DNA from 2 places in the Pseudomonas sp. PDNC002 genome. Region 1 is predicted to be linked to the other one. Evidence: predicted binding sites of a transcription regulator. Region 1 holds the regulator's gene; the other holds the start of a gene.
The links. Region 1 encodes FliA, which starts transcription of late flagellar genes. Its sites were predicted from a motif close to CTAAAGTTTNNNNNNNNNNNGCCGNTAA; they were not measured.
Positions count from the first base shown of each region.

Region 2: the regulator FliA is predicted to act here: its motif matches at 5,961-5,988, upstream of JVX91_RS11255 (methyl-accepting chemotaxis protein).

Region 1 covers NZ_CP070356.1:3,069,572-3,084,949, forward strand. Annotated here, with positions in the region: gene JVX91_RS14145 (hypothetical protein) at 9-440, shown strand; gene JVX91_RS14150 (TPM domain-containing protein) at 440-1,726, shown strand; gene flhA (flagellar biosynthesis protein FlhA) at 1,868-3,988, shown strand; gene flhF (flagellar biosynthesis protein FlhF) at 4,004-5,314, shown strand; gene fleN (flagellar synthesis regulator FleN) at 5,480-6,307, shown strand; gene fliA (RNA polymerase sigma factor FliA) at 6,304-7,053, shown strand; gene JVX91_RS14175 (chemotaxis response regulator CheY) at 7,253-7,627, shown strand; gene JVX91_RS14180 (protein phosphatase CheZ) at 7,647-8,429, shown strand; gene JVX91_RS14185 (chemotaxis protein CheA) at 8,462-10,687, shown strand; gene JVX91_RS14190 (chemotaxis response regulator protein-glutamate methylesterase) at 10,750-11,862, shown strand; gene JVX91_RS14195 (flagellar motor protein) at 11,862-12,602, shown strand; gene motD (flagellar motor protein MotD) at 12,617-13,501, shown strand; gene JVX91_RS14205 (ParA family protein) at 13,554-14,342, shown strand; gene JVX91_RS14210 (CheW domain-containing protein) at 14,455-15,369, shown strand.
Region 2 covers NZ_CP070356.1:2,417,020-2,432,397, forward strand. Annotated here, with positions in the region: gene JVX91_RS11235 (lipopolysaccharide kinase InaA family protein) at 1-630, shown strand, start outside; gene JVX91_RS11240 (hypothetical protein) at 627-860, shown strand; gene pncB (nicotinate phosphoribosyltransferase) at 952-2,151, shown strand; gene JVX91_RS11250 (helicase HerA-like domain-containing protein) at 2,230-3,711, shown strand; gene JVX91_RS11255 (methyl-accepting chemotaxis protein) at 3,865-5,754, opposite strand; gene JVX91_RS11260 (methyl-accepting chemotaxis protein) at 6,201-8,096, opposite strand; gene JVX91_RS11265 (Flp family type IVb pilin) at 8,220-8,417, opposite strand; gene JVX91_RS11270 (Flp family type IVb pilin) at 8,501-8,707, opposite strand; gene cpaB (Flp pilus assembly protein CpaB) at 9,067-9,981, shown strand; gene JVX91_RS11280 (type II and III secretion system protein family protein) at 9,997-11,232, shown strand; gene tadZ (type 4b pilus Flp biogenesis protein TadZ) at 11,298-12,482, shown strand; gene tadA (type 4b pilus Flp biogenesis ATPase TadA) at 12,479-13,738, shown strand; gene JVX91_RS11295 (type II secretion system F family protein) at 13,735-14,619, shown strand; gene JVX91_RS11300 (type II secretion system F family protein) at 14,630-15,378, shown strand, end outside.

The DNA.
Region 1 (15,378 bases):
CGATCGTCATGGAAAGCTCCGTCCGCGACCGGCGTATTGCCGCCGTCATTCCCCTCGCCGCGCTGCTGGCGGTCCTCCTGAGCTTCTGGTCGCTGCCCTTCCTGGCGCTGGCCTGGCTGCTGTCGCGTCGCAAGGCGCCAGCGCTGGTTCGCGAAGTGATGCTGCGAGTGATCGATCTGTTCCTTTCGCTGCTGAACCTCGCCCTCGCGGCAGGCCTCGTGTTCGCCGCGCTGGATGTGGTGGCGAGGGACGGCGAGATCGAACGGCTCGCGCTGATCAATCGCCTGCTGCTCTCCTTCCTCTCGGTGGTGCTCGATATCTACGGCGCCGTCAGCCTGGTCTTTTCCAGCGTCCGGGCCTGGCGTGGCCAACTGCATGATCCGAAGCTGTCCATGGGAATCCTTCAGGCCCTGCGCGGGCGCCGGCAGGTGGCCGTCTGATGGGTATCTGGATACGTCATGCCTTCTGCCTGTGGATGCTGCTCGGCGCGGCCCTGATGCCTGCTGCGGCAACCGCTGCGGCGGCCGATGAACCGGTGGCCGCCGTGACGGCTGTCGAAGCGGCGGGGGAGGAGTCTTCACCCGTCGTTCCCGTGCCTCGGCTGGAAAGCCCGGTCACCGACCTCACCGGCACGCTGGACGGCGACTGGATCGCCGCCATGCGCCAGCGCCTGCTGGCGCTGCAGCAGCGCAAGGGGGCGCAGGTCGCCGTGCTGATGGTCCCCAGCACGGGCGAGGACAGCATCGAACAGTTCGCCACCCGAGTCTTCGAACAGTGGCGCCTGGGTCGCCAGGGTGTGGACGACGGCGTGCTGGTGCTGGTGGCGAAGAACGACCGGACGATGCGTATCGAGGTTGGCTACGGCCTGGAAGGCGCGATTCCTGACGTCGTCGCCGGGCGCATCATCCGGGAAAACATGGTTCCGGCCTTTCGCGAGGGCGATTTCGCCGGCGGCATCGAGCAGTCGGTGGACACCCTCGAGCGCCTGATCGATGGCGAAACCCTGCCGGAGGAGCAGCACGAAGGTGGCCTGACGCTCGAGGGCTGGTTGCTGCTGGTCGGGCTGGGTGTCGGCGCGGCGGCGGGCATCGCGTTGCGCCGGCGCTGGTTCAGTGTTCGTGTCGTGCTGCTGGTGTCGGCTGCCGTGGCGCTCCTGCTGGCCTTAAGTTCGGGCTGGAAGACCGCGCCGGTGCTGCTCTTCGTGCTGCTGTTCTGCCTGCTGATCGGCGGCGGTGTGGGGGCCGCGGCTGCCTCCTCGCGCAAGGCGGCCTGGGTGGTCGGCGGCATCATCGGGTATCTCGTGGCGCTGATGGTCACCGCCTCGTTCGTCGACGGTGGCGATGTCGCGCTCTATGGCCTGGCGGCGCCGATTGGCGGGACCGTTGCCCTGGTCTTCCTGTGCCTGCCATTCGTCCTGGCCTACAGCACCTGGAAGCGCAGCCGGCTGGAGTTCTGCATTCGCCTGGCGCTGGCGGGCGGGATCGCCGGGTTCGTCATCCACATCAGTGGCTTCCTGGAGTGGCCCTGGGCGTTTCCCGATTCGCTGGCGCTGATTCCGATGCTGTATTTCCCGATGCTGGTCGGCTTCCTCGCCGGGAACGGTTCGGGCTCGGGGTCCGGCTCGGATTCGAGCTCCGGCGGCGGCAGTTCGTCGTCCAGCGGTGGCGGCAGTTACTCCGGCGGCGGTGGTTCCAGCGGTGGTGGCGGCGCGTCCGGTAGCTGGTAACGCGCGCCGCTCTGCCTCAGGCATTTGCGCTCTTTCGAGAAAGTTGGAACGCTTCCTGCAAAACCTTGTGCGGACGCCACTCTCGGCGTCAAAAGTTTGTTCTGGTGGCCGGTTCGGCCACCTACGCGCAGGGGATATCGGGTGGATCGTACGCAACTGATCGGCACTGTTCGCAGCAATCTGGTAGGGCTCAGCCGGGGCAACCTCGGCGTGCCGCTGCTGTTGCTCGCCATGCTGGCGATGATGACCCTGCCCATTCCGCCGTTCCTGCTGGATGTGCTGTTCACCTTCAACATCGCCCTGTCCATCGTCGTCCTGCTGGTCAGCGTGTACGCCCTGCGCCCGCTGGACTTCGCCGTGTTCCCGACCATCCTGCTGGTCGCCACCTTGCTGCGCCTGGCGCTGAACGTCGCCTCCACCCGCGTCGTGCTGCTCCACGGCCACGATGGCCACGCCGCCGCGGGCAAGGTGATCCAGGCCTTCGGCGAGGTGGTGATCGGCGGTAACTACGTCGTCGGTATCGTGGTCTTCGCGATCCTCATGATCATCAACTTCGTGGTGGTCACCAAGGGTGCCGGGCGTATCTCCGAGGTGAGCGCGCGTTTCACCCTTGACGCCATGCCCGGCAAGCAGATGGCCATCGACGCCGACCTCAACGCCGGCCTGATCGAGCAGGCGGAAGCCAAGAAGCGCCGTTCCGAAGTGGCCCAGGAGGCCGACTTCTACGGCTCCATGGACGGTGCCAGCAAATTCGTCCGCGGTGACGCCGTCGCCGGCCTGCTGATCCTCTTCATCAACCTCATCGGTGGCGTGGCCATCGGCGTGATCCAGCACTCGATGAGCTTCGGCGATGCCGGCAAGGTCTACGCCCTGCTGACCATCGGTGACGGCCTGGTGGCGCAATTGCCGTCGCTGCTGCTGTCCACCGCCGCCGCGATCATGGTGACCCGCGTATCCAGCTCCGAGGACATGGGCGCCCAGGTCAACCGCCAGATGTTCGCCTCGCCCAAGGCGCTGGCGATCTCCGCCGCCATCCTGATCGCCATGGGTCTGGTGCCCGGCATGCCGCACGTGTCCTTCGTCGGTCTCGGCGCCCTGGCCGCCGGCGGCGCCTGGATGATCTGGAACCGTCAGCGCAAGGCCACCCAGCAGGCCGAGCAACAGACCCAGCAACAGGAACTGCTGCCGGCCGAGCGCCCCGAGCAGTCCAAAGAGCTGGGCTGGGACGACGTGACCCCGGTGGACATGGTTGGCCTGGAAGTGGGCTACCGGCTGATTCCGCTGGTGGACCGCAACCAGGGCGGCCAACTGCTGGCGCGGATCAAGGGCGTGCGCAAGAAGCTGTCCCAGGACCTGGGTTTCCTGATGCCGTCGGTGCACATTCGCGACAACCTCGATTTGCTGCCCAACGCCTATCGCTTGACGCTCATGGGCGTCAGCGTCGCCGAGGCGGAGATCTACCCGGACCGCGACCTGGCGATCAACCCCGGCCAGGTGTTCGGCACGCTCAACGGCATTCCCGGCAAGGACCCGGCATTCGGCCTGGAAGCCGTCTGGATCGAAGCCTCGCAGCGCGACCAGGCGCAGTCGCTGGGCTACACCGTGGTCGATGCCAGCACCGTGGTCGCCACCCACCTGAACCAGGTGCTGCACAAGCATGCCCACGAGCTGCTCGGTCACGAGGAAGTCCAGCAACTGATGCAGCTGCTGGCCAAGACCTCGCCCAAGCTCGCCGAAGAGCTGGTGCCGGGGCTGATTTCCCTGTCGACCCTGCTCAAGGTGCTGCAGGCGCTGCTGCAGGAGCAGGTGCCGGTACGCGATATCCGCACCATCGCCGAAGCCATCGCCAACGTGGCGGTGAAGAGTCAAGATCCCGCCGCGATGGTGGCGGCGGTTCGTGTCTCGCTGGCCCGCGCAATCGTGCAAACCATTGTGGGACTAGAGCCGGAGCTGCCTGTCATCACGCTGGAACCCAGGTTGGAACAGATATTGCTCAATAGTCTTCAGAAGGCCGGACAAGGCTCCGAAGACGGCATGTTGCTGGAGCCCGGAATGGCAGAGAAGCTGCAACGCTCGATGGTCGATGCGGCGCAGCGTCAGGAGATGCTCGGCAAGCCGGCGATCCTGCTGGTGGCAGGTCCCATCCGCGCGATGATGTCGCGATTCGCCCGGATGGCGGTTCCCACCATGCATGTGCTGGCTTACCAGGAAATCCCGGATAACAAACAAGTCACGATTGTCGCCACTGTTGGGCAGAACTGATTGAGGTCCAAGGCCATGCAGGTAAAACGCTTCTTCGCCGCTGATATGCGTCAGGCCATGAAACTGGTCCGTGACGAGCTGGGCCCGGATGCCTCGATCATCGGCAGCCGCCGTGTCGCTGGCGGCGTGGAGCTGACCGCGGCGCTGGACTACCAGGCACCGGTGGCGGCGAGCAAGCCGAACCCGGCGCTGGAGGCCGAGCTGCGCAAGACCCAGGCGAAGATCGCCCAGGCCAAGGCTGACTTGTCCGCTCCGACCCGTATGGCCGAAGGCGTGCGCAAGGACCGTCAAATGTACGGCAACGAAGCGCCGCGCCGCAGCGCCGCCGAGACCCTGGCCGAAGCCATGGCTGCCCCGACCGCTCCGTCTGCCGCCTCCGTCGGCCAGCAGGCGCTGGAAGCCATGCGCTTCGAGCTCAACGGCCTGCGTGAACTGATCGAAGTGCAGCTTGGCTCTATTGCTTGGAACCAGCTGCAGAACCAGCGTCCGAAACAGGCCAACCTGTGGCGTCGCCTGCAGCGCATGGGCCTGCCGGCCGACCTGTCGCGCAACCTGCTGGAGCGCGTGGCCTCCATCGCCGATCCGAAGCAGGCCTGGCGCATGCTGCTGGCGCACCTGGCACGCTCGATCAACACCCCGGAAACCGATCTGCTGGAGCAGGGCGGCGTGATCGCCCTGGTCGGCCCGGCCGGCATGGGCAAGACCACCACCCTGGCCAAGCTGGCTGCCCGCTATGTGCTGAAGTACGGCGCACAGAGCATCGCCCTGGTGTCGATGGACAGCTTCCGCATCGGCGCGCAGGAGCAGATCAAGACCCTGGGTCGCATCCTCAATGTGCCGGTGACCCTGGTCGATCCGGGCCAGTCGCTGATCCAGGCCATGGGGCCGCTGGCGCGCAAGCGCCTGGTGCTGATCGATACCGCCGGCCTGCCCGTCAACGATCCGGCGCTGCGCATGCAGCTCGAAGCGCTGTCGGCGCAGAGCCTGAACGTGAAGAACTATCTGGTGCTGGCCGCGACCAGCCAGAGCCAGGTGCTCAAGTCCGCCTGGCAGAACTATCGGTCCTGTGGCCTGGCCGGGTGCATCCTGACCAAGCTGGACGAAGCGGGAAGCCTCGGCGAAGCTCTGGCTCTGGCTATAAGCCAGCATCTCCCGGTAGCCTATCTGGCCGACGGGCCGAAGATTCCGGATGACCTGCATGTGGCGCGTGCGCACCAGTTGGTCAGCCGCGCGGTGAGCCTGCAAGCGCCGGACGAACCGAGCGAGGACGCCATGGCCGACATGTTCGCCGGCCTTTACCAGCAGCCGGTGCGTCGCGCCAGCTGAGAATTGTGAAGCCCCAGGTGGGGTAGTGGGGCGGCCGACTGGGTTGCCCAAGCGATGCGGATGCTCTGCAAGATGATCCGCGAGCGCCGGCGGCGGGGAGCACCGCAACCGGATTAGCCGAAGCGTCTGATGCGCGACGGTCGAACGACGAGACAAGGTATTGATATGGGCATGCATCCCGTTCAGGTAATCGCAGTCACCGGTGGCAAGGGTGGCGTCGGCAAGACCAACGTGTCGGTGAATCTGTCGCTGGCGCTGGCCGATCTGGGCCGTCGCGTCATGCTGCTGGATGCCGACCTGGGCCTGGCCAACGTCGACGTGCTGCTGGGCCTGTCGCCCAAGCGCACGCTGGCCGATGTGATCGAAGGCGAATGCGATCTGCGCGACGTGATCCTCCAGGGTCCCGGCGGCATCCGCATCGTCCCGGCGGCCTCGGGCACCCAGAGCATGGTGCACCTCACGCCGATGCAGCATGCCGGCCTGATCCAGGCCTTCAGCGACATCAGCGACAACATCGACGTGCTGGTGGTGGACACCGCCGCCGGCATCGGCGACTCGGTGGTGAGCTTCGTCCGCGCGGCCCAGGAAGTGCTGCTGGTCGTCTGCGATGAACCCACCTCCATCACCGATGCCTATGCTTTGATCAAGCTGCTCAACCGTGACTACGGCATGACCCGCTTCCGCGTGCTGGCGAACATGGCCCACAGCCCCCAGGAGGGCCGTAACCTGTTCGCCAAGCTGACCAAGGTCACCGACCGATTCCTCGATGTGGCGCTGCAGTATGTCGGCGCCATTCCCTACGACGAATCGGTGCGCAAGGCGGTGCAGAAGCAGCGTTCGGTGTACGAGGCGTTCCCGCGCAGCAAGGCTTCCCTGGCCTTCCGTGCGGTGGCGCAGAAGGTCGACAGCTGGCCGCTGCCGGCCAACCCACGAGGGCACCTGGAGTTCTTCGTCGAGCGCCTGGTGCAACATCCCACGGGTTCGGCCGTATGACCGCGGCCTCCGGAGCGCGTATGTACAGCAAGGCGCAGGCGCACAACGCCCAGGAACTGCTGATCCAGAAGCACGCACCGCTGGTCAAGCGCATCGCCTACCACCTGCTGGGCCGCCTGCCGGCCAGCGTGCAGGTGGAGGACCTGATGCAGGCCGGCATGATCGGCCTGCTGGAGGCGGCGAAGAAGTACGACGCGGGCAAGGGCGCCAGCTTCGAGACCTACGCCGGCATCCGCATCCGCGGCGCCATGCTCGACGAGGTGCGCAAGGGCGACTGGGCCCCGCGTTCGGTGCACCGCAACACCCGCATGGTCAGCGACGCCATCCGTGCCGTCGAGGCGCGAACCGGACGTGACGCTAAAGATCAGGAAGTTGCTGCCGAACTCAATATGAGCCTCGAAGAGTATTACGGCATCCTCAGCGACACCCAGGGCAGCCGGTTGTACAGCTTCGACGACATGCTGCAGGACGGCGAACAGGGTGGCGGCCTTGCCGAAGACGCTTCGCACCACGAGAACGAGCCTTCCCACGGTCTGGAAGACGAACGCTTCCAGAGCGCGCTGGCCGACGCCATCTCCAAGCTGCCCGAGCGCGAGCGCCTGGTGCTGGCGCTGTACTACGACGAGGAACTCAACCTCAAGGAGATCGGCGAAGTGCTGGGCGTCAGCGAATCCCGCGTCAGCCAGTTGCACAGCCAGTGCGCCGCGCGCCTGCGCTCGCGTCTGGCGGAGTGGCGCGCTCGCTGAGCATCGGGTAGTTTCGCGGCAGCTTCATCCGAGTGAAGAGGCTGAAGGGAATTTCCTTGGGAAAAACCGCAGGTTAGGAATTTTCAGGGTGACGTTTCCTTGACGTCCCCCGCAACAGTGAGCGCACGACGCTCAATGAATTGACGGCACGCCCGGCAGGGCGCGTTTGGTATCGATGGAGGCAGGCTTGGACAAGAACATGAAAATTCTCATCGTGGACGACTTTTCCACGATGAGGCGCATCATCAAGAACCTCCTGCGGGACCTGGGGTTCACCAACACCGCAGAGGCCGACGACGGCACCACTGCGCTGCCGATGCTGCATAGCGGCAACTTCGACTTCCTCGTTACCGACTGGAACATGCCCGGCATGACCGGCATCGACCTGCTTCGTGCGGTCCGTGCCGACGAGCGCCTCAAGCACCTGCCGGTGCTGATGGTGACCGCCGAAGCCAAGCGCGACCAGATCATCGAAGCGGCCCAGGCCGGGGTCAACGGCTATGTGGTCAAGCCTTTCACCGCTCAGGTGTTGAAAGAAAAGATCGAGAAGATTTTCGAGCGGGTCGGCAGCTGAGGCTGACCAAGAGGGCGTCATGGATTTCAACGAATCCGCGGGTGACTTCGAGTCGACCCTGAAAAAACACGCGCGCGAATTGGTCGACTGCCTCGAACGCGGCGACGTTCAGACTGCCGTGCAGCTGATCTCCGAGCTCAACCAGGCGCGTGATCGCGGGCTCTACCAAGAGGTGGGCAAGCTCACCCGCGAGCTGCACAACGCCATCGTCAACTTCCAGATCGATCCCAACTCCCGGCACGCCGAGGAGATGTCGCAGATCGCCGATGCCACCGACCGCCTGTCCTACGTGGTGACGATGACCGAGAAAGCGGCCAATCGCACCATGGACCTGGTGGAAGAGTGCACCCCGGTGGTCATGCACATCGAGACCCAGGCCAAGGAGCTGCAGGAAGACTGGTCGCGCTTCATGCGCCGCGAGCTGGGCCCCGAGGCCTTCCGCGACCTGGCCAAGCGCGTCGAGCAGTTCCTCTATATCAGCGCCCAGGACAGCCGCAAGCTCTCCGCCCACCTGAACGACATCCTGCTGGCGCAGGACTTCCAGGACCTCACCGGGCAGGTGATCAAACGCGTCACCAAGCTGGTGACCGAGGTCGAGTCGAATCTGGTCAAGCTGGTCTGGATGGCGGGGCAGGTCGATCGTTACGCCGGCATCGAGCATGACCACGACGGCATGCGCGACGCGGTGGAAAAAGAAAGATCGTCCAAGGGTGAAGGTCCGCAGATTGCTGCCGATACAAGAAAGGACGTCGTGTCCGGTCAGGACGATGTCGACGATCTGTTGTCCAGCCTTGGTTTTTAAGCGTCCGCTGACGCTGTAGAGGGAGCACCCGAATGAGCTTCGACGCCGATGACGAAATCCTCCAGGACTTCCTGGTGGAGGCCGGCGAGATTCTCGAGCTACTGTCCGAGCAACTGGTCGAGCTGGAAAGCCGCCCGGAAGACATGGACCTGCTCAATGCCATCTTCCGTGGGTTCCACACCGTCAAGGGTGGGGCGGGCTTCCTCCAGCTGAACGCGCTGGTCGAGTGCTGCCACATCGCCGAGAACGTGTTCGACATGCTGCGCAAGGGCGAACGCCGCGTGGATGCCGAGCTGATGGACGTGATGCTGCAGGCGCTGGATACCGTCAACGTCATGTTCCAGCAGGTGCGTGACGCGGAAGAGCCGACTCCCGCCACGCCCGAGCTGCTCGCCGCCCTGTCGCGCCTGGCCGATCCGAACGCCGCCCCGGCCGAAGCTCCCGCTCCGGCACCGGTAGTGGCCGAGCCCGAGCCTGTGCAGGCGGCTGCCCCGGCAGCCTACGGCGACATCACCGACGCCGAGTTCGAGCAACTGATGGATGCTCTCGAGCCCACCGCTGATGCGCCTGCCGCGCCGGTCGGTGCGGGTGGTGACGACATCACCGACGACGAATTCGAAGCACTGCTCGATCAATTGCACGGCAAGGGCCAGTTCAGCGCTGCCGCCAAGGAACCCGCTCAGGCGGCTCCGGCGCCGGTGGCCGAAACCCCGGCCGCCAGTGGTGGCGACGAGATCAGCGACGACGAGTTCGAAGCGCTGCTCGACCAGTTGCATGGCAAAGGCCAGTTCACTGGCGCGAAGGAAGAGACGCCCGCCGCTCCCGTTGAGGCTGCTGCCGAGAAGAAAGCCGAGGAAGCTCCGGCTGCCGGCGGTGACGACAACATCACCGACGACGAATTCGAGAAGCTGCTCGACGAGCTGCATGGCAAGGGCCAGTTCACCGGCGCGAAGGAAGAGCCGGTCGTGGCTGCCAAGCCCGCCGCCGCAGCGCCTGCGCCCAAGCCTGCCGCCGCTCCGGCGCCGGCCGCTGCCGCCAAACCTGCTCCGGCCAAGCCTGCCGCTGCCGCCGCGGAGAAGCCTTCCAACGAAGCGGAAACCACCGTGCGCGTGGACACCGCCCGCCTGGACGAGATCATGAACATGGTCGGCGAACTGGTGCTGGTGCGTAACCGCCTGGTGCGCCTGGGCCTGAACAGCGGCGACGAGGCGATGGCCAAGGCCGTTTCCAACCTCGACGTGGTCACCGCCGACCTGCAGTCGTCGGTCATGAAGACCCGCATGCAGCCGATCAAGAAAGTCTTCGGCCGTTTCCCGCGGCAGGTCCGCGACCTGGCGCGCAACCTGAAGAAAGAGATCAACCTCGAGCTGATCGGCGAAGAAACCGACCTGGACAAGAACCTGGTCGAAGCCCTGGCTGACCCGCTGGTGCACCTGGTGCGCAACGCGGTCGACCACGGCATCGAAGGCCCCGACGAGCGCGAAGCCGCCGGCAAGTCCCGCTCGGGCAAGGTGGTGCTGTCCGCCGAGCAGGAAGGCGACCACATCCTGCTGTCGATCTCCGACGACGGCAAAGGCATGGACCCGGATGTGCTGCGCGCCAAGGCCGTGGAGAAGGGCCTGCTGGACAAGGACGCGGCCGATCGCCTGTCCGAGTCCGACTGCTACAACCTGATCTTCGCGCCGGGCTTCTCGACCAAGACCGAGATTTCCGACGTCTCCGGCCGCGGTGTCGGCATGGACGTGGTGAAGACCAAGATTTCCCAGCTCAACGGCATCATCAACATCTACTCGACCAAGGGCCAGGGCTCGAAGATCGTCATCAAGGTCCCGCTGACCCTGGCGATCATGCCGACCCTGATGGTGATGCTGGGCAACCAGGCCTTCGCCTTCCCGCTGGTCAACGTCAACGAGATCTTCCACCTCGACCTGTCGAACACCAACGTGGTCGATGGCCAGGAAGTGGTGATCGTTCGCGACAAGGCCCTGCCGTTGTTCTACCTCAAGCGCTGGCTGGTGCCGGGCGCGCAGCATGACGAGCCGGGCGAGGGCCACGTGGTGATCCTCTCCGTGGGCACCCAGCGCATCGGCTTCGTGGTCGACCAACTGGTGGGCCAGGAAGAGGTGGTGATCAAGCCGCTGGGCAAGATGCTGCAAGGCACGCCGGGCATGGCCGGAGCGACCATCACCGGGGACGGGCGCATCGCGCTGATCCTCGACGTGCCGAGCATGCTCAAGCGCTACGCCCGTCGTATCTGACCGCCGTGCGCGAGCCGCGAGGCCCGCGCCCGTGATGGAAGAAGTTTTTTTCAGGAGTGTCTATGGCTGTCAAAGTCCTGGTGGTGGACGATTCGGGGTTCTTCCGCCGCCGCGTCTCGGAGATTCTTTCGGCTGATCCGCAGATCCAGGTGGTCGGCACGGCCACCAATGGCCGCGAGGCGATCGATCAGGCGCTGGCGCTCAAGCCCGACGTGATCACCATGGACTACGAGATGCCGCTGATGGACGGCATTACCGCCGTGCGGACCATCATGCAGCGTTGCCCGACGCCGGTCCTGATGTTCTCCTCGCTGACCCACGAGGGCGCGCGGGTGACCCTGGACGCGCTGGATGCCGGCGCGGTCGATTATCTGCCGAAGAATTTCGAGGACATCTCGCGCAACCCGGACAAGGTCCGCCAGTTGCTGTGCGAGAAGGTCCACACCATCGCCAAGAGCAATCGCCGCTTCGCTGCCTACTCTTCGTATTCCGCGAGCCCGTCGGCACCGGCTTCGACTCCCGCCGCCAGCACCGCGCGCCAGGCTGCACCCGCTTCGTCGGGCGCCAGCCATGCGCCGGCGGCTCCGGCGCCTTCCGCCGCCCCAAAGCGTAAGCCCTACCGGCTGGTGGCCATCGGCACTTCGACCGGTGGGCCGGTGGCGCTGCAGCGGGTCCTGACCCAGCTGCCTGCCAACTTCCCCGCGCCGCTGGTGCTGATCCAGCACATGCCGGCGGCCTTCACCAAGGCCTTCGCCGAGCGCCTGGACAAGCTCTGCAAGATCACCGTCAAGGAAGCCGAGGATGGCGACCTGCTGCGCCCCGGCGTGGCCCTGCTGGCCCCCGGCGGCAAGCAGATGATGGTCGACGCGCGCGGTGCCATCCGCATCCTGCCCGGCGACGAGCGCCTGAACTACAAGCCCTGCGTCGACGTGACCTTTGGCTCCGCCTCCAAGGCCTATGGCGACAAGGTGCTGGCGGTGGTCCTCACCGGCATGGGCGCCGACGGCCGCGAAGGCGCGCGCATGCTCAAGCAGGGCGGCGCCCAGGTGTGGGCCCAGGACGAAGCCAGCTGCGTCATCTACGGCATGCCCATGGCCATTGCCAAGGCCGGCCTGGCCGATGCGGTGTACAGCCTGGATGACATCGGCCGGCACCTGACCGAGGCCTGCGGCTGATGGATGTCCTCAGCCTGGTCGGCCTGATCCTCGCGCTGGTTGCCATCATCGGTGGCAACTTCCTCGAGGGCGGGCACATCGGCGCGCTGGCCAACGGTCCGGCGGCGCTCATCGTGGTCGGCGGCACGCTGGCCACCGCGCTGCTGCAGACGCCGGTTTCCGTGCTCAAGCGGGCGGTGACCATGCTGCGCTGGGTGGTCCTGCCACCGAAGGTCGACCTGGTCGGCGGCATCACCCGTGTGGTCGGCTGGAGCATGACCGCGCGCAAGGAAGGCCTGCTGGGCCTTGAGACCGTCGCCGATGCCGAGCGCGATCCCTATGCGCGCAAGGGCCTGCAACTACTGGTCGACGGCACTGAGCCAGAAGCTATCCGCAGCATCCTCGAAGTCGACCTGTTCAACCAGGAAAGCCGCGACCTCGCGGCGGCCAAGGTCTTTGAAAGCATGGGCGGCTACTCGCCGACCATCGGCATCATCGGCGCGGTGATGGGCCTGATCCACGTCATGGGCAACCTTGCCGATCCCAGCCAGTTGGGCAACGGCATCGCCGTCGCCTTCGTCGCCACCATCTACGGCGTCGGCCTGGCCAACCTGCTGTTGCTGCCGGTCGGCAACAAGCTCAAGAGCATCGTGCTGCGCCAGTCCTGCTACCGGGAAATGCTGATGGAAGGCCTGCTGTCCATCGCCGAGGGTGAGAACCCGCGCTCCATCGAGCTGAAGCTGCAAGGCTTCGTCGGCTGAAGGGGAGAGCGAAGATGCCTCGCCGCAGACGCCATGAGGAACACGAGAATCACGAACGCTGGCTGGTGTCCTACGCGGACTTCATCACCCTGCTGTTCGCCTTCTTCGTGGTGATGTACTCGATCTCCTCGATCAACGAGGGCAAGTACAAGATCCTCTCGGAAACCCTGACCGGCGTGTTCAACCAGCCGGACCGCTCGATCCGCCCGATTCCCGTCGGCGAGGAGCGCCCGCGCACCCAGCAGCCGGACCAGTCGCTGACCGAACCGCAGGACGACGGCCAGGCCCAGGGCAATCCGGATTCCCTGCAGCAGATCACCGACAGCGTGCGCCAGGCGTTCGGCGACCTGATCTCCACCGATCAGCTGTCTGTGCGCGGCAACGAGTTCTGGATCGAGATCACCCTCAATTCCAGCCTGCTGTTCCCCAGCGGCGACGCGATCCCCAACGACGCCGCCTTCGAAATCATCGAGAAGGTCGCCAGGATTCTGGCGCCTTACCGCAACCCGGTGCACGTCGAAGGCTTCACCGACAACGTGCCAATCCATAATTCGCAGTACCCGACCAACTGGGAACTGTCGGCGGCGCGCGCGGCCAGCATCGTGCGCATGCTCGCCCAGGACGGACTCGACGCCGGTCGGCTGGCGGCGGTGGGCTATGGCGAATTCCAGCCGGTGGCGGACAATGCCACGGCGGATGGCCGCGCACGCAACCGCCGGGTGGTGCTGGTGATTTCCCGCAACCTGGAGGTGCGCCGCAGCATCAGCGGTGTCGGCAGCGGCAAGGCGCAGCCCGATCCGGCCTTGCGACATGCTGGCACGCAATCTGCACCAGTGGTTGCCAGCGAGGCGCCCGCCAGTGGCGCCGTCAATTCTTCGTCATCGGCCACAGGGCAATGAGAACCATGACTACGATCCTGAGCCGATGCTGTGCCACCGGGGAGCGCGCACTATGAAAGTCTGGGCGGTAGCCAACCAGAAAGGTGGCGTCGGCAAGACCACTTCCTCCATTGCACTGGCGGGCCTGCTGGCCGACGCCGGCAAGCGCGTGCTGATCGTCGATCTCGATCCCCATGGCTCGATGACCAGCTATTTCGGCCACGACCCCGACAGCCTGGAACACAGCGTCTTCGACCTGTTCCTGCACCAGGGCAACGTGCCGGAAGGACTGCCGGCCTCGCTGCTGCTGCCCACCAGCCACGAGAACATCCGCCTGCTGCCGTCGAGCACCGCGCTGGCCACTCTGGAGCGCCAGTCGCCCGGGCAGAACGGCCTGGGCCTGGTGATCGCCAAGAGCCTGGCGCAGCTGTGGAACGAGTTCGATCACGCGATCATCGACAGCCCGCCGCTGCTGGGCGTGCTGATGGTCAACGCCATGGCGGCCAGCCAGCACCTGGTGATCCCGGTGCAGACCGAGTTCCTCGCCCTCAAGGGGCTGGAGCGCATGGTCAACACGCTGAAAATGGTCAACCGCTCGCGCAAGCAGGCGCTGCCGTTCACCATCGTGCCGACCCTGTTCGATCGCCGTACCCAGGCATCCCTGGGGACTCTGCGGGTACTGCGCGACACCTACCCGGACACCCTCTGGCAAGCCTTCATACCCGTGGATACCAAGCTGCGCGACGCCAGCCGACTGGGCATGGTGCCGTCGCGCAACGACGGCAACAGCCGCGGCGTGATCGCCTACCGTGCGCTGCTCAAGCATCTGCTGGCCCATGTGCCGGCGAGCCAGGTAGCCTGAGCATGATGTCGTCGAGGGCGGTGGGTCCGAACAAAAGAATCCGACGGACAGGTTCAAGTCCCAGGGTCCAGCTGCCGATAGGTTGGACAGTCACCTTGCGCGGTCAACAATCATGAGTCGTTCCGCTACTGCCACGCGCCCCCAGCTTGCGCTGCAGTCCTACCTGGACTCGCTGCTGCAGGAGGCCACGTTCGAAGACCTCGCGCCGGAACCGGAGGTGCAGGCCCTTGCGCCGGCGCCTGTCGTGCTGGTCGTCAGCACCGTCGCCGAACCGGCGCCAGTGCTTGCCACGCAAACCATCGAGCCGCAGGCCCTGCTGGCGGAGGCGCCGGAAGCCAGCGTCAGCCTCGACGAGTTCGAGGCAGCCGTTCTGGAGGAGCAGGTGCGCGATGCTCGCCTGCAGGTTGCCCCCCGCGCGCCGGTTGCCGAGACGGAGCCCGTGGCGCTGTTCGACGCGCCGCTCGCCGCCGAGCCACCCGCACAGATGGGGCAGGTCATCGAACTGCACCAGCCGGGCAGCGCCGAACTGCCGGCCGCGCCCCTGGCGCTGCTGGACGATGGCCGCCCGGTATGGGCCGCCGAACCCTTCGAGTGCCTGTTGTTCGACGTTGCCGGCCTGACCCTGGCCGTGCCGCTGGTGTGCCTGGGCTCGATCTACCCGCTGGCGGGTCACGAGCTCACCCCGCTGTTCGGCCAGCCCGACTGGTTCCTCGGCATACTGCCGGGCCAGAACGGCAACCTGAAGGTGCTCGACACCGCGCGCTGGGTGATGCCCGAGCGCTACCGCGACGACTACCGCGAAGGGCTGCAATACGTGATTTCCGTGCAGGGCTACGAGTGGGGGCTGGCCGTGCACCAGGTCAGCCGCTCGGTGCGCCTGGACCCGTCCGAGGTGAAGTGGCGCAGCCAGCGCCAGCAACGCCCGTGGCTGGCCGGCACGGTGATCGACCAGATGTGTGCGCTGCTGGACGTCTCGGCCCTGGCCGAGCTGATCGCCAGCGGCGCGGCGAAGCGCCTGAAGCCCTGAGGCCTGGCG
Region 2 (15,378 bases), 650 kb from region 1:
AAATGGGTGGAGGAGCCGAATCGGCGGCGCGGAGGTGAAAGCGGCGTGCAACGCGTGCTGACCTCCGATGGGCGCCTGCTGTACCGCAAGCAGCAGGTCGGTCATATCTATCGCGATCTGCTGCATCCTTTCGGCTACCCCACCGCTATCCGCGAGCGTAATGCGCTCAAGGCCGCCGAGTCGCTGGGCGTGAAGGTGCCGACCGTGGTCTACGCCGGTTGCCGCAAGGTGGACGGTGAGTGGCAGGCACTGCTGGTCACCGAATCGCTGGACGGCTATTCGAGCCTGGAAGACTGCTACGCCCGTGGCGATCACGAGCGCTGGGGCGAAGCCTCCCATCAACGCATTCTGCAACAATACGGTAGTACCCTCGCCAAGCTGAACGCCGGCCATTGGCAACATGGCTGCCTGTATCTCAAGCATGTCTTCGTGCGGGTCGATGGCGACAAGATCGACGTGGCACTGATCGACATGGAGAAAGCACGCCGTCGTTTCAGCGCCAAGCGTGCCGCTCGTCACGATCTTCGCCAGGTCAAACGCCGTTCGTCGTGGACAGAAGCGCAGTGGCAAGCCTTTGTCTATGGTTACCAAGCGGCGTTTGGCAGCGCCATCAAAGGGTTGCAGACATGAAGTTAGAAGTTACGCGAGGTTTGCTCCTCGTCGGTGCGCTCGGCGTGGCGACGTTGGCGGCGGCCGCCTGGCACGAGCCGGGCCCCACCGTCATCACCAGCTCGAGTGGCCTGGACAGTTGTCCGATGCCGGCAAACCTGCGTGCGAAGCAACAGGACATCCGTCCTGACCATGATCTCCTGCTGTTCCTTTTCGGCATGTCCCAGGGCGGCGGAGCAAGTCCGCGCTGATTTCTGCTTCCAATGGAAAACCCCGCCCCGGCGGGGTTTTTTGTGGGCGGCGGGTTTAGACTGCCGGATCAATGCCTGCAACGAGACGAGCATGAGCGACAGCGTATTTTCCCGGCGGATCGTGCAGAACCTGCTGGACACCGATTTCTACAAGCTGAGCATGATGCAGGCGGTGCTGCACAACTATCCCAACGCCGAAGTGGAGTGGGAGTTCCGCTGCCGTAACGAGGAGGACTTGCGCGCTTACCTCGATCCGGTGCGCGAGCAGATCGAGCGCCTGGCGGAGCTTTCGTTCTCGCCCCAGGAGCTGGCCTTCCTCGAACGCATTCCGTTCTTCAAGCCCGACTTCATCCGCTTCCTCGGACTGTTCCGCTTCAATCCCAACTATGTCCAGCTGGGGGTGGAGAACGGTGAGTTCTTCCTGCGCCTGAAAGGCCCGTGGCTGCATGTCATCCTTTTCGAAGTGCCGCTGCTGGCCACCATCAGCGAAGTGCGCAATCGCCACCGCCATCCGGGCACCTCGCTGGCCGCGGTGCGCGACCGTCTGCAGGAGAAGTTCGACTGGCTGCGCCGTGAGGCCAGCGCCGATGAGCTGGCCGGTTTCAAGATGGCCGATTTCGGCACCCGCCGGCGCTTCTCCTACCGCGTGCAGGAAGCGGTGGTGCGCGACCTGCGCGACGGTTTCCCCGGCCACTTCGTCGGCACCAGCAACGTACACCTGGCCCGCGAACTGGGGGTGAAGCCGCTCGGCACCATGGCCCACGAATGGCTGATGGCCCACCAGCAACTCGGCCCGCGCCTGATCGACAGCCAGGCCGCCGCACTGGATGCCTGGGTTCGCGAGTACCGTGGCCAGTTGGGCATCGCCCTGACCGACTGCATCACCATGGATGCCTTCCTGACCGATTTCGACCTGTACTTCGCCAAGCTCTTCGATGGCCTGCGCCACGACTCGGGTGATCCGCTGGAATGGGCGGAAAAGGCTATCCGGCACTATGAGCGCCTGGGCATCGACCCGTTGACCAAGACCCTGGTGTTCTCCGACGGGCTCAACCTGCCACGCGCGCTGGAAATCTTCCGCGCGCTGCGCGAGCGCATCGACATCAGCTTCGGCATCGGCACCCATTTCACCTGCGATGTCCCGGGCGTGCAGCCGATGAACATCGTGCTGAAGATGACCGCCTGCAACGACCATCCGGTGGCGAAGATCTCCGACGCGCCGGGCAAGACCCAGTGCAAGGACGAGAACTTCCTGCGTTATCTCCGGCACGTCTTCAAAGTACCGGGCTAGGTAATTGCGCCGCCCGCCGGGACGCGCCACTCTTGCTGATGCACTCATCGCGACAGGCCCACTGAAGGGGAACAACGGATGTCAGCCACGAACGAACTCATCATCGGCGCCGGTCCGGATGGACAGCCGGTCGGCCAGTCCTGGAAGCTCGCCAACCGCCATGGCCTGATCGCCGGTGCTACCGGCACCGGCAAGACGGTGACGTTGCAGCACCTCGCCGAATCCTTCAGCGATGCCGGTATCGCGGTGTTCGCCGCCGATATCAAGGGCGACCTGTGCGGCATCGCCGCCGCTGGCAACCCGCAGGGCAAGGTGGCCGAGCGTATCGCCAGCATGCCCTGGCTGAACTACAAGCCCCAGGCCTACCCGGTCAGTATCTGGGACGTGGCCGGCAAGACCGGCCACCCGCTGCGCACCACGCTGTCGGAGATGGGCCCGCTGTTGCTTTCCAACCTGCTGGAACTGACCGAGAGCCAGCAGGCGGCGTTGTTCGCCGCGTTCAAGGTGGCGGATCGCGAAGGCCTGCTGCTGCTCGATCTGAAAGACCTCAAGGCGCTGCTCAACCACTTCAAGGAACACCCGGAAGTGCTCGGCGAAGACCGAGCGCTGTTCACGGCCGCCTCGTCCCAGGCACTGTTGCGGCGCCTGGCGCTGCTGGAGCAGCAGGGTGCCGAGGACTTCTTCGGCGAACCGGCGCTGCAACTGGAGGACCTGCTGCGCCCCGAGGCCGATGGTCGCGGGCGCATCCACCTGCTGGATGCCAGCAAGCTGGTGCACGACGCGCCCAAGGTCTACGCCACCTTCCTGCTCTGGCTGCTGGCCGAGCTGTTCGAGCAACTGCCCGAGCGCGGCGATGCCGACAAGCCCATCCTGGCGCTGTTCTTCGACGAGGCGCACCTGCTGTTCAACGGCACGCCCAAGGCGTTGCAGGATCGCCTGGAGCAGGTAGTGCGGCTGATCCGCTCCAAGGGTGTCGGCGTGTATTTCGTCACCCAGTCGCCGGGCGACCTGCCGGACGACGTGCTGGCGCAACTGGGCCTGCGTATCCAGCACGGCCTGCGCGCGTTCACCGCCAAGGAACAGAAGTCCCTGCGTGCGGTCGCCGATGGCTTCCGGCCCAACCCCGCGCTCGACACGCTCAAGGTGCTCGCCGAGCTGGGTATCGGCGAAGCGTTGGTCGGCACCCTGGAAGAGAAGGGCACGCCGGCGATGGTCCAGCGCGTTGCCGTGGCGCCACCGCAGTCGCGCATCGGCCCGCTGACCGATGCCGAGCGCGCGGACGTCATCCGCCGTTCGCCACTGGCGGGCCGTTATGACCAGCCGATCGACCGGGAGTCCGCCTACGAGAAGCTGACCGGCCGCGCTGACGACAAGATGGCGCCGACTCAGGAGAAGGGCGCTGGCACTGGCACCGACTTCGGCGGCATGGCCGGCGAGATTCTGGGCTCGCTGGCCAGCCAGGTCAGCAAGACCGTGGTGCGCCAGGCGGCGAACCAGATCGGCCGGCAGTTGGTGCGCGGGTTGATGGGGGCGCTGTTGGGTGGGAGCAAGCGACGGTAAGGGGGCAGGGCGGGCTTTGCCCGCCTTTCGCGGATAAGATCCGCTCCTACGAAAGAGGGAGACCTGTAGGAGCGGATCTTATCCGCGATCGCGCGCAAAGCGCGCTCCCACAAAAAAGGCGCCCGAAGGCGCCTTTTTCGTTTCCACTGAAAATCAGATGCGGAAACTGTCCACCAGATGGCGCAGGCGGCCGGCCTGGTTCTCCAGGTCGGCGCAGGCGCGCAGGGTGGCCTGCAGGTTTTCCACGCCTTCCTGGTTCAGCGTATTGATCTCGGTGATGTCCATGTTCAGCGAGTCGACCACCGCGGTCTGTTCCTCGGTGGCGGTGGCGACCGACTGGTTCATCGAGTCGATCTCGCCGATACGGTGAGTCACGCTGGCCAGGCGCTCGCCGGCGAGGTTGGCGATCTCCACGCTTTCCAGGCTGTAGCGCTGGCTTTCGGTCATGGTGTCCACGGCCTCGCGGGCACCGACCTGCAGCTCCTCGATCATCTTCTGAATCTGCTGGGCTGACTCCTGCGCGCGGTGGGCGAGGTTGCGCACTTCGTCGGCGACCACCGCGAAGCCACGACCGGCTTCCCCGGCGCGGGCAGCCTCGATGGCGGCGTTCAGGGCCAGCAGGTTGGTCTGCTCGGAGATGCCTTTGATCACTTCGAGAATCTGCCCGATGTTCACCGTGCGGCTGTTCAGCGCCTCGATGTTGGCGCAGGCCGAGCTGATCTTGTCCGACAGCAGGTTCATCGCGCTGATGGTCTGCTCGACGACCTGGCGGCCATCGCCGGCCTGGTGCGAGGCGTCGGTGGCGTGGTGCGAGGCGTCGGCGGCATTACGGGCGATTTCCTGGGCGGCGGCGCCCAGTTCGTTGATCGCCGCGGCGACGCTGTTGGTGCGGTTGGCCTGCTCGTCGGAGTTGCTCATGGACGAGTTGGAGGCATTCACCACCAGCTGCGAGACGTCGTGCAGGCTGCGCGCGGTGGAGGCCACTTCGCGGATCGACTCGTGAATACGCTCGACGAAGCGGTTGAAGGCATTACCGAGCACGCCGAACTCATCATTGCTGGCGACCTTCAGGCGCTTGGTCAGGTCGCCTTCGCCCTGGGCGATGTCTTCCATCGCGCGGCCCATGGTGGTCAGCGGCTGCATCAGCACGCGGATCAGCATGCCCAGCAGGAGCAGGATGGCGACGATGGCGATGGCCGCGGCGACGATGGCCGAGGTGCGGAACTTGCTGAGCATCGAATAGGCGGAGTCCTTGTCGATGGACAGGCCGATGTACCAGTTCACCGACGGCAGGCCCTTCACCTGGGTGAAGCTGAGGATGCGCGTATGCCCGTTCAGTTCGGCTTCGCTGAAGCCGCCGCCGATTTTCGGGGTGTTCTGCGGGTAGACGTCGGACAGGGACTTCATGATGAGGTTCTTGTCCGGGTGAACCAGGATCTTGCCGTCGCTGCTGACCAGGAAGGCGTACCCCATGCCGCTGAAGTTCAGCGAATTGATGATCTGCACCAGGGTCTGCAGGCCGAGGTCGCCGCCGACCACGCCGAGGGTCTTGCCGCCGGCGCGGGCCGGGGTGGCGACGGTCATGATCAACTGCTGCGTGGCGGCGTCGATGTAGGGCTCGGTCAGCGTCGTGCCACCGGCAGCCACGGCGTCCTTGTACCAGGGGCGCGTGCGTGGGTCGTAACCATCGGGCATGGCGCTGTTGGGGCGCATGGTGAACGCGCCGTCTTCCTGGCCCAGGTAGGTGAAGTTGAAGGTGTTGCGCAGGGTGTCCTGCTCCAGCAGCCCGGTGAGGTGTTCCGGGGAGCTGTCGCGGGCGAGGGTCTGGGCGGTGCTTTCGATCAGCAGCAGCCGGCCGCTCAGCCAGTTCTGGATATTGCTGGCGCTCACATCGCCCATCTCCCGCAGGTAATCCTCGAGGTCCTCGCGGATCGCGTTGCGCTGCAGGTAGTCGTTGTAGAGGGTGAAGAGGGCGAATGCCGAGAAAACAACAAGCGAAGCGGCCAGAAGGATCTTATGGCTGAATTTCAGGCTCTTGATCATGCTGCGTCGAGTCCGGAAGTAGTGGGATGCCAGAACGGCGTTGGTGCGGGCGACAGATCCGATGTCGCCGCGGGGCATTCGTCCCCGTGGTGTGAAACGAATGGCGCTTGCTCGGCGGATAGCCGCGCAGGCGTGGCCGGTACTCCCTTGTGCCGGCGGTGACGTTGGCCCGCTTGGGTTATTGGTTCTCGTGGGCCTCACCCTTGCTGTCGGCTCACCCGCTGGAAGCTTGAGGCAGGCGGACGAACGGTAGCGGTTGGGCGCTGGGCGCTCTGGGGTGGGTGTTTCAGTGGTGATACAGGGCGGGCTGTGCCCGCCTTTCGCGGATAAGATCCGCTCCTACGAAAGCGGGAGACCTGTAGGAGCGGATCTTATCCGCGATCGCGCGCGAAGCGCGCTCCCACAAAAAAGGCGCCCGAAGGCGCCTTTTTCGTTTCCACTGAAAATCAGATGCGGAAGCTGTCCACCAGATGACGCAGGCGGCCTGCCTGGTTCTCCAGGTCAGCACAGGCGCGCAGGGTAGCCTGCAGGTTTTCCACGCCTTCCTGGTTCAGGGTGTTGATCTCGGTGATGTCCATGTTCAGCGAGTCGACCACCGCGGTCTGTTCCTCGGTGGCGGTGGCGACCGACTGGTTCATCGAGTCGATCTCGCCGATACGGTGAGTCACGCTGGCCAGGCGCTCGCCAGCACGGTTGGCGATCTCCACGCTTTCCAGGCTGTAGCGCTGGCTTTCGGTCATGGTGTCCACCGCTTCGCGGGCGCCGACCTGCAGCTCTTCGATCATCTTCTGGATTTCCTGCGCGGATTCCTGGGCGCGGTGCGCCAGGTTGCGCACTTCATCCGCGACCACCGCGAAGCCACGACCGGCTTCACCGGCGCGGGCGGCTTCGATGGCGGCGTTCAGGGCCAGCAGGTTGGTCTGCTCGGAGATGCCTTTGATCACCTCCAGAATCTGCCCGATGTTCACCGTGCGGCTGTTCAGTGCCTCGATGTTGGCGCAGGCGGAGCTGATCTTGTCCGACAGCAGGTTCATCGCGCTGATGGTCTGCTCGACGACCTGGCGGCCATCGCCGGCCTGGTGCGAGGCATCGGTGGCGTGGTGCGAGGCGTCGGCGGCGTTACGGGCGATTTCCTGGGCGGCGGCGCCCAGCTCGTTGATCGCCGCAGCGACGCTGTTGGTGCGATTGGCTTGCTCGTCGGAGTTGCTCATGGACGAGTTGGAGGCATTCACCACCAGCTGCGAGACGTCGTGCAGGCTGCGCGCGGTGGAGGCCACTTCGCGGATCGACTCGTGGATACGCTCGACGAAGCGGTTGAAGGCGTTGGCCAGTACGCCGAACTCGTCGTTGCTGGCGACCTGCAGACGCTTGGTCAGATCGCCTTCGCCCTGGGCGATGTCCTGCATGGCACGGCCCATGTCGGTCAGCGGCGCCATCAGCACGCGGATCAGCATGCCCAGCAGGAAGAGGATCGCGACGATGGCGATCACGGTGGCGATGATGGCAGTGTTGCGGAAGTCGCTCAGCATCGCGTAGGCGGAGTCCTTGTTGAGCACCAGGGCGACGTACCAGGTGACTCCCGGCAGGCCTTTCACCGGCGTCATCGAGACCAGTTGCTCTTCACCCTTGATGCTGACTTCCTGCACGCCCGGCTGCACCTTCGGTGCGCCTTGCTGGTAGACCTCGCCGAGGGATTTGAAGATCAGGCTGCTGTCCGGGTGCAGGAGGATCTTGCCGGCATCGCTGACCAGGAAGGCATAGCCGTCGCCGTCGAACTTCAGCGAGTTGATGATCGCGGTGATGGTCTCCAGCTTCATGTCGCCAGCGGCCACACCCACCAGTTGGCCGTTGCGCATGACCGGCATCGACATGGCGAGGATCTGCTCGTTGGTGCCGGCATCCAGGAAGGGCTCGGTGACGATCAGCCGGCCGGCGGCCACGGCATCCTTGTACCAGCCGCGGGTGCGCGGGTCGTAGCCATCGGGCATCGGCGCATAGGGGCGCATGGTGAACACGCCGCTGGCGGCTTCACCCAGGTAGACCGATTCGAAGTTCTTCTGGAACACCGCCTGTTCCAGCACGTGCTGGATGCGCTCGGGCGTCGGCTCGCCGTCTGCCAACTGTGCGGCCTCGGCTTCCACCAACTGGATGCGGCCTTCCAGCCAGCTCTGGATGTTGCTGGCGGTCAGGCTGCCTACTTCGGACAGATAGGATTCGGTGTCGGAGTGGATCGCTTCGCGCTGGCGGAAGTCGTTGAAGAGGATGAAACAGGCGAAGGCGAAGGTGACCACGAGTGAGGCCGCCAGAAGAATCTTCTTGGCGAAGGACAGCGAGCGAAGCATCGGCAAAGCATCCTGCAAGTGAAACAAGGGGTAGGCAGGATGTATCGGCCGTCTACGACGGGACTTTAGGGCGAAAATGCGGAAATGGGCGCGGTGTCGCACCGCGCCCAAAGTGAACCGGAATTACAGGCCCAGTGCGGTCTGCACCTGGCTCATCAACGATCCGATCTTGGTGCCGATGGGAGTGGCAGCGGCAACGATCGCGATGGAGATGAGCCCGGCGATCACCGCGTACTCGATGGCCGTGGCGCCTTCCCGATCGGACAGGAAGGCATGCAGCCGCGAGTAGAGACGTTTCACTGAGTCGATCGTGCGTTCCATGTACGAGCCCTCCGGGCAGGAGACAGCGGCGTCGACGGAGCCGGTTTCCGGGCTCCGCGAACGTTTCGAATCAGGTGGGGGAGTTATGCACCGATGGCGGTCTTGATCGCCGTCATGAGTGCTCCGATACGGGTGCCGATCGGAGTTGCCGCGGTAAGTACCGCGATGGAAATAAGTCCCGCAATAACCGCATATTCGATGGCGGTTGCGCCTTCGCGATCGCGGATAAAAGAATTCACTTTGCTGAGGATATTCTTCGGAAGTTGTTTTACTGAGGTTTTGGATTTCATGGCCGTCGCTCCGTGCACGCCCGACTGCAAACAGGGCGATTGCCCTGACTTCATCGTCAGGCTAGGCGCAGCGTGGCCAAACGCAATTGGTCAAATAGCGCTAATACCAAAGTTATAGTCATGGCGGAGTAGAACTAACTGAGGATTGGAAATTTCCAGTTCGCATTTGACGCTATTACCGCAGCTACTAAATTCTGCTTTGGAACAAGCAGCGTCTGATTATCAGGAAAGATTCTTATCGAACTTTCCTTTGCAGCCGAAATAACAATAAAGGTCCCTGGGACTAACCCGGCAGGCAGCGATTTTCGAGGCGCCCGACCGGTGGGGCAACTTTCCCAATACCGCGCAAGGATGGTGTCATGAATAGCAAGGTGCTGATGGTATTCGCCGGGCTGTTGTTGGTATGCGCAGGGGTAGTGGGTTACCTCGGGCTCAAGGTCGGCAAGCCGGCCGCGCCGGCGGCGGGTGTGGTTCAGGAGGTGGCGCCGGCAGCGGTGGCCGAGGCCGACAAGCTGCAGCGGACCCCGGTGGTCGTGGCGGCGCGTGACCTGCCGGCGCTGGCGGTGATTGGCAAGGACGACCTCGCCGTCGAGCTGCTGCGCACCGCCCCCAGTGGCAGTTTCCCCAAACCTGAAGAGCTGATCGGCCAGCGCGTGTGGGTCGCGGTGCCGGCCGGCAGCATCATTTCCTCCTCCATCACCGAACCGGGCGGCCCGCTGGCGCGGACCATCCGCCCCGACGAACGCGCCATGGCCATCGCCGTAGACGAGGTCATCGGCGGCGGCGGGTTCGTCCTGCCGGGCGATTACGTCGACGTCATGCTCTTCGTCCAGGACCAGCAGACCGGCGAGCGCAATGTCAGCGCCCAGGTCGTGCTGCCCGGCGTCCGCGTGCTCACCTATGGCGAACAGATCGCCGTGGCGAAGGATGGCCAGGCCCGCAACGCCGGCGATCCCAAGGACCAGACGCCGCGCCCGCCGCGCACTGCCGTACTGGCCGTGCCAGCCGAGGCCACGTCGCGCCTGATGCTGGCCAGCCAGGCCGGCTCGTTGCGCCTGGCAGTGCGCAGCAAGGATGAAAAGCTGTACGAGAAGGAGCAGGAAGGACGCTACATCCAGGCCTCCCTGGGGATGAGCGGCAGCCAGCCGATCACCCTCGAACAACTGATCGGCAAGCCCCGCCCGGCACCCGCCACGCGCCAGGTTTCCGCGCCTGCGGTGAGCCAGGGCGTGGTGGTCTATCGCGGTACCGAAGTCACCCGTGAAGCACATTGAGCAAGGAGTGCATCGATGTCCAAGCGCTTCATTCTGTCCCTGACCGCTCTGCTGGCCTGCACCGCTCACTCCGCCGTGCAGGCGGTGCCGAGTGCCTGCGCGGGGCTCGCCGGACAACAGTTGAACCTCGACGTGGAGCAGGGCGCCCAGCGTGACCAGCAGCTCCCGGTACCGATCAAGCGCCTGGCCATCGGCGATCCGAACATCGCCGACGTGCAGGTGCTCGACAAGCGCGACTTCCTCATCACCGGCAAGGCCGAGGGGCTGACCAGCCTGCTGATCTGGACGACTTGCGGCGACCAGCCGATGCGCAGCGTAGTGCGTGTCGGCGCGCGCGCCATCGGTGATGTCGCTGGCGCAGCGGGCGGGCTGGCCGCCGGTCTGCCCAACCAGGTACAGACCGACGTGCGCTTCGTCGAGGTCAGCCGCAGCAAGCTCAAGCAGGCCAGCACCTCGCTGGTGCGCCAGGGTTCCAATACCTTCGTCCTCGGGGCTCCGGGAAGCCTGTCGAATATCGAGGTCAGCCCGCGCGGTGTGCTCGGCGATGCCACCACGACGATGGGCGGCAACGGCTTCAACATCATCTGGGGTGGCGGCAGCAGCAAATGGCTGGGCTTCATCAATGCACTGGAGGGCAGCGGCTTCGCCTACACCCTGGCACGGCCGAGCCTGGTGGCGACCAGCGGGCAGAGCGCGTCGTTCCTGGCGGGCGGCGAGTTCCCGATTCCGGTGCCCAACGGCGATAACGACACCATCACCATCGAGTACAAGGAATTCGGCGTGCGCCTGACCCTCACGCCGACGGTGATGAACGACAAGCGCATCTCCCTGAAGGTGGCGCCGGAAGTCAGCGAACTGGACTTCACCAGCGGCATCCGCACCAACAACATCGCGGTGCCGGCCCTGACCGTACGCCGCACCGATACCAGCGTGATGCTGGCCGACGGCGAGAGCTTCGTGATCAGCGGGCTGATCAGCAGCAACACCATCAGCAACATCGACAAGTTCCCGTTCCTGGGCAACATCCCGGTGCTCGGCGCCTTGTTCCGCTCCTCGAACCTGGACAAGGACGATCGCGAGCTGCTGATGATCGTCACCCCGCATCTGGTCCAGCCGCTGGCCGCCAACGCCGCGCTGCCCACCCTGCCGGGTGAAGGCCTGCGCAATTACGACCCCGGTTTCGGAGAGTTCTACTTCCTGGAAGACGGCCGGTTCGACCGGCGCAAGGCCAGCAGTGGGATGTCGCGCTGATGGATACCTACGAAGCGCTGACCCGCCAGAGAGCGGGCGGTAAACCAAAGGAAGGGAGCACGGGCATGAGTCAGACGTTTGTGGCGCTGGTCCAGCACCCCGGAGAGCAGGAGTGGCTGCAGAGCAGCCTGGCCAGCTGCGGGCAGGTCGTGCTGGCCAACAGCGGTACCCTGGAGGAATTGCTGGCGCTGCTGGACGTCACCGGCGCCACCGTATTGTTCACCAGCCTGAACAAGGCCAACCTGGTGGCGCAGAGCTCGCTCATCGAAGGGTTGGTGTCCGCGCGGCCACTGCTTTCGGTGGTCGCCGTGGGCGATGGCCTGGACAACCAACTGGTGCTGGCGGCGATGCGCGCCGGCGCCCGCGACTTCGTCACCTATGGCGCCCGTGCCAGCGAGCTGAGCGGCCTGATCCGCCGCCTGGGCGGCCGTCTGCCCACGGTGCCGGTGAGTGCTACCCAGCAGGGCGAACTGATCAGCCTGATCAGCGCCCGCCCGGACGCCGACGGTGCCTTCGTCGCCCTGCACCTGGCGCTGGCGCTGCAACGCCAGCCTGAACACCGGGTGCTGCTGGTGGACATCGGCCTGCCCACCGGCGAGGCCCTGGCCATCCTCGGCATGGAGCCCTCGTTCACCTTCGCCGACGCGATGCGCAACCTGCGCCGCCTCGACCAGACGCTGATCGACAGCGCCTTCACCCGGCACGAATCCGGCCTGCGGGTGCTCAGCCTGTCCGACGAACCCGGCGCCCTGGAGCGGGTGACCACGGCGGAGCTGTACCTGCTGCTGGGCAATCTGCGCGGTGCGTTCAGTCATATCGTGATCAACCTCACCGGTATCGCCGAGGGCGAGCTCAGTGGCCAACTGCTGATGCAGGCCAACCGCGTGCTGTGGTTGGTGGACCAGAGCGTGCCGTCCTGCAAGAAAGGCATGGAACGCCTGCGTCGCCTGCGCGAGCGCAATCCCTCGCTGCCGCGCATGGAACTGCTGGTCGAGCGCTACTGGCCGTCGGTGCCGCCCGACGCGGCGGCGCTGGGCAAGATGTTCGGCCTGGAACTCTTCGGGGTGCTGCCGGCCTCGCCGGAGGCGCGCCTGCGGGCGAAGAACCTCGGGCAGAGCCTGTTCGACCTGTCGCCGCGCGATCCGCTGACGGTCAAGTTGCGTGACCTGGCGGAAGGCCTGGGCGCAGGTGTCGGCGAGCGCCGCGGGCTGTTCGGCTGGATCGGCAAGGCGAAGGCGGCGCGGCCATGAGCCAGCTCTACAACGGTGGTGGCAGCGGCCACGGCGGGCGTCACGATCAGGACCTGCAGTCCCTGAAGATGCGCCTGCACCGCTACATCATCGACGAGATCGACGAAGACGGCATGAACCTGCTCGAAGGCGCGCGTCCCGCGGTGGCGCAGTACGTCTCCGAAAAGGTCTGCGAGTATGCCGCGCGCCGCCAGCTGGCGATTTCCCGCTACGAGCTGGACCGCCTCGCCGAAGAGGTGGTGGACGAGCTGACCGGTTTCGGTCCGCTGGAGATCCTGCTGCGCGACCCCGGTATCTCGGAAATCCTGGTCAACGGGCCGAACCGTGTGTTCATCGAGCATGAGGGGCGCCTGTACCAGAGTGACCTGCGCTTCATCGACGACCATCATGTGCAGCGCGTCATCCAGCGCATCCTCGCGCCGCTGGGCCGGCGCCTGGATGAGTCCAGCCCGATGGTGGACGCGCGCCTGCCCGACGGCAGCCGGGTCAACGCGATCATCCCGCCGGTGGCGCTGGACGGCCCCTGCCTGTCGATCCGCAAATTCAGCAAGGAGCTGCTCAAGAGCGGCGACCTGCTGGCCTACCAGAGCGTCGACGAAGCCATGCTGGCGTTTCTCCGCCAGGCGGTGGCGAGCCGCTGCAACATCCTCATCAGCGGCGGCACCGGCACCGGCAAGACCACACTGCTCAATGTGATGAGCAGCTTCATCGACGAGCGCGAGCGCATCGTCACCATCGAGGACACCGCCGAGCTGCAACTGGGCCACGACCATGTGGTACGCCTGGAGACCCGTCCGCCGAACGCCGAAGGCTACGGCGAGGTCAGCGCCCGCGACCTGATCCGCAACGCCCTGCGGATGCGTCCGGACCGCATCATCCTTGGCGAGATCCGCGGCGTCGAAGTGCTCGACGTGCTGCAGGCGATGAACACCGGTCACGACGGCTCGATGAGCACCGTGCACGCCAACTCCGCGATGGATTCCCTGTTGCGCCTGGAGATGCTGGTCGGCCTCACCGGCCAGCGCGTGCCGGAGCAGACCCTGCGGCAGATGCTCTGCTCGGCGCTGGACATCGTGGTGCAGATCACCCGCCTGTCCAACGGCCGGCGTTGCATCAGCGAAATCATCGAAGTGCTGGAGGTGCGCGACGGTGTCTACGTCACCAACTCCCTGTTCAGCCTCGACCGGCGCGGCAGCGGGCAGTTTGTCCGCACGGCCCAGCCGAGCGGCCTGAAATTCCGCCAGGTGCTGATGTGAACGGCGCGCTGTGGCTGATCCTGGCGAGTCTGTCGCTGGCGGCGGTCGGCGTCGTGCTCAGCGCCATGAGCTGGCGCGCGCGGCACAACGAGCAGGTGATGCGCCGGCTGAGCGGCGAGCCGATCACCCAGGGCGGCCGCGGGCGCAGCAGCCACTGGCTGGCGCGGCGCATGCGCCGTGCCGGCATCGCCGACATGCGCGGCTGGCTGCTGGGCGCCGGCCTCGCGGCGGTGCTGCTGGGATTGTTCGGGGAGCGCATCTACGGCGCTCTCGGTGTGCTGTGTGGCGTGGGCTTGGCGGTGCTGGGCTTCCACTTCCTGCTCAACGTCCTCTACCAGCGCCGGTTGCAGAAGATGATCCGGCAGATGCCCAACTTCCTCGACCAGGTGGTGCGCAGCCTGCACTCCGGCCGCACCCTGGGTGATTCCATCGGCCAGGCCGTCAGCAGCGCGGACGACCCGCTGCGGGAGATCTTCTCGCTGGTCAACAACCACGTACTGCTCGGTATCAGCCTGCCCGAGGCGCTGCAGGAAGTCGCCGAGCTGTACGACGTGGAGGAGCTGCACGTGTTCTCCCTGGGCGTTGCGGTGAACCATCGCTACGGCGGAAACACCACCGAGCTGCTGGAAAACATCATCAAGGTGATCCACGAGCGGGAAAAACTCAGCCGCCAACTGCGCGCCATGACCGGCGAGACGCGCCTGAGCGCCCTGGTGCTGGCGGTGCTGCCGATCAGCCTGGGCGGCTACATCCTGTTCACCAACCCGGGCTACCTGATGAACATGTGGCTCGACGGCGGCGGCCGCTGGATGCTGCTGACGTCCCTTGGGCTGCAGGTGCTGGGCGTCTACACGCTCTGGCGCATGCTCAAGAGCATATGAGGAGTTCGCCATGCCACTGATGTACGGCCTGATGGCGCTGATCCTGCTGCTGGCGGCGATTCTGCTGATGCTCTCGCAGAGCCGCGCGGCGGGGCGCGAACAACGCCTGATCGAGCAGCGCCTGGGTGGCGATCCGCTGCCACGCGCCGGCAACCGCCTGGCGGGCTTCTTCGATCGCCTGGGGGGCAGCGGCCTGGGCAAGCGCCTGCACCTGCGCGACGAGGAAGTCCGCGTGCTGTTGCACCAGGCCGGTTGGGGCGGCAGCACGCCGCGCAGCGTCTACCTGCTGTCGCTGGTCGTTTGCCCGTTCCTGCTGATGGGTATCGTCGTGGTGTACCTGGCGATGCCCGGCAACGCCGGCACCTCGCCGGTCGTGCCGCTGCTGTTCGCCGCGGGCATCGGCTTCCTGCTGCCCAAGCGCGTGCTGGCCTACGTCGCCGAGAAGCGCCGGCTGCGCCTGGCCGAGGAAGTGATCCTGTTCATCCAGCTGATCCGCATCCTCTTCGACTCCGGCCTCACCGTGGAGCAGAGCCTGCGCGTGGTCTGCCGGGAAGGGCAGAACATCGTCCCGGTCCTCGCCTCGGAGCTCGAGACGGTGCTGGGACATACCGACAGCGGCCTGGACCTGGCCGAAGAACTGGAGCAACTGAGCCGCCGCCTGGTGGTGAGCGAGCTGACCGACTGCTGCAACGTGCTGCGCCAGATGGTGCGCCAGGGCGGCAGCGCGCGCAGCTCGTTGCAGACGCTCAAGCAATTGTT